DNA from 2 places in the Mycobacterium sp. NGS63 genome. Region 2 is predicted to be linked to the other one. Evidence: predicted binding sites of a transcription regulator. Region 2 holds the regulator's gene; the other holds the start of a gene.
The links. The regulator LexA, encoded in region 2, represses DNA repair genes until DNA is damaged. The targets are predictions, from matches to a motif close to CGAACANNTGTTCG.

Region 1 (3,402 bases), on a different contig from region 2:
GGGCTCGCGGCCACCGACGAGGACGTCGACGCCGGGGCGCGCATCCACCGGCGCGCGGCGCGGATGGCCGTGCTCAACGTGCCGGCGCTGCGGGACCTGTCGCCCGATCTGGTGGTGTCCGACGTCATCACCGCCGGCGGCGGCATGGCGGCCGAGCTGTTGGGCATCCCGTGGATCGAGCTCAACCCGCATCCGCTGTACCTGCCGTCGAAGGGCCTGCCGCCGATCGGCAGCGGGCTGGCGCCGGGCACCGGCGTGCGCGGCCGGCTGCGCGACGCCACGATGCGCGCGCTGACCGCGCGGTCGTGGCGGGCCGGCATCAAGCAGCGCGGGTCCGCCCGGCTCGAGATCGGGCTGCCCGCCGTCGACCCGGGACCGTTGCGCCGGCTGATCGCCACGCTGCCCGCCCTGGAGGTCCCTCGCCCCGACTGGCCGGAGGAGGCCGTCGTCGTCGGGCCGTTGCACTTCGAGCCGACCGACCGGGTGCTCGCCATCCCGGCGGGCGACGGGCCGGTGGTGGTGATCGCGCCGTCGACGGCGCTGACGGGGACGGCGGGCCTGGCCGAAGTCGCGCTGGAATGCCTGGTGCCGGGGGAGACGCTGCCCGCCGGTTCGCGGCTGGTGATCTCGTGGCTGGGCGGGCCCGAGCTGACGCTGCCGCCGTACGCGGTGGCCGGGCTGGGGCGCCAGTCGGAGCTGTTGACGCACGCCGACCTGGTGGTCTGCGGCGGCGGCCACGGCATGGTGGCCAAGACGATGCTGGCCGGGGTGCCGCTGGTGGTGGTGCCCGGCGGCGGGGACCAGTGGGAGATGGCCAACCGGGTGGCACGCCAGGGCAGCGGCCGACTGATCCGGCCGCTGAGCGCCGACGCGCTGGTGGCCGCGGTCGGTGGGGTGCTGTCGGCACCGGCCTACCTGCAGGCCGCGCGGCGGGCCGCCGCAGGCGCCGCCGACGTCGCCGACCCGGTGGCCGTGTGCCACGAAGCGCTGGCGCTCGCTGGGTAAGTTGGCTGACGTGCGGCTGACGGAGTTCAACGAGCGGGTGGTCTTGCGGTTCGGCGCGGCATACGGCGCGTCGGTGCTGGCCGATCACGTGCTGAGCGGTTTCGGAGGCAAGACCGCCGAGCAGGCCATCGAGGACGGCGTCGAGCCGCGCGACGTCTGGCGCGCGCTGTGCGTCGACTTCGACGTGCCGCGCGACCAGTGGTGACTCGGGCATCGAGTGTGAGCTCACGGCTTTGGGTGTGAGCGCAGGGCGGATTTCGGGCCCGGTTTTCGCCCGGGCTTCACAATCAAAGCCCAGGTTTCACAATCGATTCCGGGGCGGCGGCCGGCGAAGCGCGCAATCGCCGCACAGCGAACCCCCGGGGACGCGGTAGAACAGGCAGCAACTGCGGCGCCGGAAGCCCGACCCGTCGAGCACGCCGGATCCGGCCAGCACGCCGGTGTCCAGCAGCGCGCCGGTGATCGCGGCGACCGGGCCGCGCAGGTCCGGGCGCGCGGCGAGCAAAGCCCGCGCCGCCCCGACGAGCGCCGACGCGATGTTGCCCGCCAGCAGGCCGGGCGCCAGCTTCACCCGCAGGCCGGCGGCCAGCGGCTCCAGGTGCTCGTGCACGACGACGCGGTACAGCAGCTCGGCCGACGGCGAGCCCTTCCCGACGGGCTTGGGCATGCGCAGCCGCGGGCCGTCGTCCGCGCGCTGCAGCTCGCTCAGGTCGGGGACGACGCCGTGGCCCACGGCGCAGGCGAGCACGGGTGACCACAGCCGCGTGGCGTGCCCGAGATGCACCAGCGAGGCGCCGATCCGCAGGTCGGACGTGTGGTAGCGGCGGGCGGTGGCGTCGATCAGGTCGGTGAAGCCGTCGGCGTAGGCCTGCCGGGCCGGGTGCCATCCAGCCGCGGCGCCGCCCACGGTGAGCGCGAAAAAGCCCCCGTGGGAAGCGACTTCGGCCAGCGCGGCCGAGATGTCCATGTCCGGGCCACCCATCCTGGTCGGGGGAGATCCGCCCGGCTCCCGGGCGGGGCAGACAGATGGTGCCACACCCGCGCCGCGCCCGGCGTGTCCGCTTGAATCGAACACGTGTTCGGCTACTGTGGGAAGCGTTCGGAGACCGACTTGTCGGTGGCCTTCCCTAGGGTCACGACCAACCGACCGATACCGGTCAGAAGAACCCAACGACGATAGGAAGAGGCACCATGACGCAAGCCCCCGACCGCGAGAAGGCTCTCGAGCTGGCGATGGCCCAGATCGAAAAGAGCTACGGCAAAGGATCGGTGATGCGTCTCGGCGACGAGATGCGCCAACCGATCTCGGTCATCCCGACCGGATCCATCGCCCTGGACGTGGCCCTGGGCATCGGCGGCCTGCCACGGGGCCGGGTCGTGGAGATCTACGGCCCGGAGTCCTCGGGTAAGACCACCGTGGCCCTGCACGCGGTGGCCAACGCGCAGGCCGCCGGCGGCGTCGCGGCGTTCATCGACGCCGAGCACGCGCTGGACCCCGACTACGCCAAGAAGCTCGGCGTGGACACCGACTCGCTGCTGGTCAGCCAGCCCGACACGGGGGAGCAGGCCCTCGAGATCGCCGACATGCTGATCCGCTCCGGCGCGCTGGACATCCTGGTCATCGACTCGGTGGCGGCCCTGGTGCCGCGCGCGGAGCTCGAGGGCGAGATGGGCGACAGCCACGTCGGCCTGCAGGCCCGGCTGATGAGCCAGGCGCTGCGGAAGATGACCGGCGCGCTCAACAACTCGGGAACCACGGCGATCTTCATCAACCAGCTCCGCGAAAAAATCGGCGTGATGTTCGGGTGCATGAACTACTCCACCCGAGTGACCCTCGCCGACGGCTCCACCGAAAAGATCGGCAAGATCGTCAACAACAAGATGGACGTCGAGGTGCTGTCCTACGACCCGGCGACCGATCGGGTCGTCCCGCGCAAGGTCGTCAACTGGTTCAACAACGGACCGGCCGAGCAGTTCTTGCAGTTCACCGTCGAAAAGTCCGGCGGCAACGGCAAATCGCAGTTCGCGGCCACCCCCAACCACCTGATCCGCACGCCCGGTGGCTGGACCGAGGCCGGTGACCTCAACACCGGTGACCGGGTGCTGGCCGCCGAACCGCATCTACTCAGCGACCAGCAGTTCCAGGTGGTACTGGGGTCTTTGATGGGCGACGGGAACCTCTCGCCCAACCGGCGCGATCGAAACGGAGTTCGTTTCCGGTTGGGTCACGGCGCCAAGCAGGTGGAGTACCTGCGGTGGAAGACCGCGTTGATGGGCAACATTTCGCATACGGTGCGGGAGAACGCCAAGGGCGCGAGCTTCGTCGACTTCACCCCACTGCCGGAGCTCGCCGAGCTTCAGCGCGCGGTCTACCTCGGGGACGGCAAGAAATTCCTC
Region 2 (3,402 bases):
CGCTGATCCCGCTGGCGGTGCTCGTCGCGCTGGTGGTGCTGGTGCTCGGGTGGCGCCGGCGCCGCGCCCGGCGCCGGCCCGCTGAGGTGACCGAGGCCCAAACCTACGAGCCCACGCCCGACGCCGACGCCGGCTACGAGCGCGCAGACGAGGGGCACTGGCGCTCCGGCTTCGGCGACAGTGGCGACACCGGCGCCGCCGGCGACGGCGGCGACACTGGCGACCTGGCCACCGACCACTTTGCGCGCGGCGACCTGCACCAGCCGCCCGACGCCGGGCCCGCGCGGGTGAGTTGGAGCCGCGGCGCCACCGCGGCCGCGGAGACCGACGAGACCGCCGACGAAGACCCCGATGCCGTGCAGACGGACTCCATCCCCGTCGTCTCGGCCGCCGCCCTGTCCGAGGCCGGGTATGCCGATGCGGCCCCGCGGGGCTATGCCGAAGCCCCCGAGCAGGGGGAGTACGCGCAGCCCGAGGACGCCGGCTACGCCGACGCCGAGTATGTCGAGGCCGAGTACGCGGACGCGGGCTATCCCGGCGAGGACTACGCCGAGCCCGGGTACCCGGACGTCGCCGTCCCACGCACGCGTCCGGAGGCCGCCTACCTCGTTGTCGACGGAGCCGAGGAACCCGACGCCGGGGAACCCGACGTCGCCTACGCCGAGGATGGTGCGGACGACGACATTCCCGACGCCGTGGTGGCCGAAGACCCGGACGTCCCGGTCGCCCTGGGGTCCGACGCGGAGCAACGCGCGGGGCGGCACGCGGCCACGGACGACGAGGAGGTGCCGGAGTCGGTCCCCGAAGCCGCCGGCGCCGCGCCGGCCGCCGGTGGGCGCCCGACGATCCACCTGCCGCTGAACGACCCGTACCAGGTGCCCGACGGCTATCCGATCAAGGCCAGCGCCCGTTCGGGGCTGTACTACACCCCGGGCAGCGAGCTCTACCACGACACGCTCGCCGAAATCTGGCTCAGCAGCGAGGAAGTCGCGCAGGCCAACGGGTTCATCAAGGCCGACTGAGCCGGCCGCCCGACGGGGCTGCGCGGCTCGTCAGACCTTGCGGATCACCGTCACGACCTTGCCGAGCACGGTCGCGTCGTTGCCGGGGATCGGGTCGAACGCCGGGTTGTGCGGCATCAGCCACACCTGACCGCCCGCGCGCTTGAACGTCTTGACGGTGGCCTCGCCCTCGATCATGGCCGCGACGATGTCGCCGTTGTCGGCGACGTGCTGCTGGCGCACCACCACCCAGTCGCCGTCGCAGATCGCGGCCTCGACCATCGAGTCGCCCACCACCTTGAGCAGGAACAGTGTGCCCTCGCCGACCAGCTCGCGGGGCAGCGGGAAGACGTCTTCGACGGCCTCCTCGGCGAGGATCGGCCCGCCCGCGGCGATCCGCCCCAGCACCGGGACGTAGCTGGGCTCGGGCAGCGCGTCCGAGCCGGCGACGTCGGTGACCGGCGCGCGCGCGGTGTCGGCCCCGTCGTCGGCGCCGCGGACGTCCACGGCGCGGGGGCGGTTGGCGTCGCGGCGCAGGTAGCCCTTGCGCTCCAGCGTGCGCAGCTGGTGGGCCACCGAGGACGTCGACGTCAGGCCCACCGCGTCGCCGATCTCCCGGATGCTCGGTGGGTAGCCGCGGGTGGTGACCGACTCGCGGATGACGTTCAGGATGGTGCGCTGCCGTTCGGTCAGCGAGGAATCCACGGAATGCAACCGGCCGTCCGCGTCGGCGGGGGAGCCGGTTGATGGAGTGTCGTTGCTGTCGCCCATGCACTGAATGTAGCCGCGCCGGCGCGAAGAATCAAACATGTGTTCGACTGGCGTGTCGCCGGGCTGCTCCGGCCGGGGCACGGCCCAGGGCCTGGGAAATCACAAGTGTGTAACTTTCGGCCGTGTCGGGTATCCAGGCGTCATGAACCGCGATGTTCAGGGGGCGTGCCCACCCAGTCGTCGGAAACTTGTCGGTGGGTCCGTCTAGCGTCGTGCTTGTGCGACACGCTTCGCTCAAATGTTCGGTAATCGAACACACGAGCGACTATGGTCGAACACACGAGCGAGAACGAGTTGACCGGAGGAAAGCCGATGACCACCATCCACGCAGGCTCGCCACGCACCAGTAGCGTCCGGCGCCCGGTCAACGGGCCGGTGCAGGGGCTTCGTCCGGGCCACCCCGCCGGTCTGGCCCGTTCCCGGCGGCCCGGCCCGTCGCGCCCGGCGGGCGCGCCGACCCGCTACTACGGCACCGGCGTCGCGATGTCGAGGGCCCCGCACCGCAGGCGCCCCGTCACGCTGGCCACCACGCTGGGGCTGGCACTGATCGCCGGGATCATCACCGTGTGGCTCGGCCTGGTCGCCAACATCGGCCAGGCGGTTAACGGCGACTCGGGGGGAGCGGCGGCCGCGGTGCCCGACCGGCTGGCCGTCGTGCGGGTCGAACCAGGGGAGTCCCTACAGGACGTCGCGCACCGGGTGGCCCCGGACGCGCCGGCGCGCCAGGTGGCCCAACGCATCCGCGAACTCAACGACCTCAACTCCCCGGCCCTGGCCGCGGGCCAGACGCTGATCGCGCCCGTGGGCTGACCCGCAGGGGAGCGCGCGGGTACGCTTTCAGTGTTCTTGCGGTTCTTGCGGTTCTGCGACCCCGCAGGTGAGCACGGCGAAGGAGCGGTCATGCACTGTCCGTTCTGCCGCCACCCGGATTCCCGGGTGATCGACTCGCGGGAAACCGATGAGGGCCAGGCCATCCGGCGCCGCCGCTCGTGCCCCGAGTGCGGGCGGCGCTTCACGACCGTCGAAACCGCGGTCCTGGCGGTGGTCAAACGCAGCGGGGTCACCGAGCCCTTCAGCCGGGAGAAGGTCATCAGCGGGGTCCGCCGGGCGTGCCAGGGCCGCCAGGTCGACGACGACGCGCTGAATCTGCTTGCGCAGCAAGTGGAAGACACCGTGCGGGCGGCGGGGTCGCCCGAGATTCCCAGCCACGAGGTCGGGTTGGCCATCCTGGGCCCGCTGCGCGACCTCGACGAGGTCGCCTACCTGCGATTCGCGTCGGTGTACCGGTCCTTCTCGTCGGCCGAGGACTTCGAGCGCGAGATCGAGACGCTGCGCGCGCACCGCAACGTGTCGGCTCCCGGCTGATGGCGCGGGCCGCTCGCTAGTCTGTTTTCATGCCCGACTTGCATCCCGATCTCGAAGCGCTGGCGCCGTTGCTGGGCACGTGGGCCGGTCAGGGCTCGGGCAAATACCCGACGATCGATTCCTTCGAGTACGACGAGGAAGTCACCTTTACCCATGTGGGCAAGCCGTTTTTGGCCTACACGCAGAAGACCAAGGCGACCGCCGACGGGAAGCCCCTGCACGCCGAGGCGGGATACCTGCGGGTGCCGCGGCCCGGTCACCTCGA

Region 1: the regulator LexA is predicted to act here: its motif matches at 2,074-2,087, upstream of recA (intein-containing recombinase RecA).

The regions. Positions count from the first base shown of each region.
Region 1 covers NZ_JCALCJ010000004.1:684,022-687,423, forward strand. The annotation lists gene AC5Y4Z_RS13960 (glycosyltransferase) at 1-1,005, shown strand, start outside; gene AC5Y4Z_RS13965 (DUF3046 domain-containing protein) at 1,016-1,210, shown strand; gene AC5Y4Z_RS13970 ((2Fe-2S)-binding protein) at 1,307-1,972, opposite strand; gene recA (intein-containing recombinase RecA) at 2,197-3,402, shown strand, end outside.
Region 2 covers NZ_JCALCJ010000001.1:1,122-4,523, forward strand. The annotation lists partial or broken gene AC5Y4Z_RS00005 (sunset domain-containing protein) at 1-1,022, shown strand, start outside; gene lexA (transcriptional repressor LexA) at 1,053-1,772, opposite strand; gene AC5Y4Z_RS00015 (LysM peptidoglycan-binding domain-containing protein) at 2,085-2,582, shown strand; gene nrdR (transcriptional regulator NrdR) at 2,673-3,137, shown strand; gene AC5Y4Z_RS00025 (peroxynitrite isomerase) at 3,167-3,402, shown strand, end outside.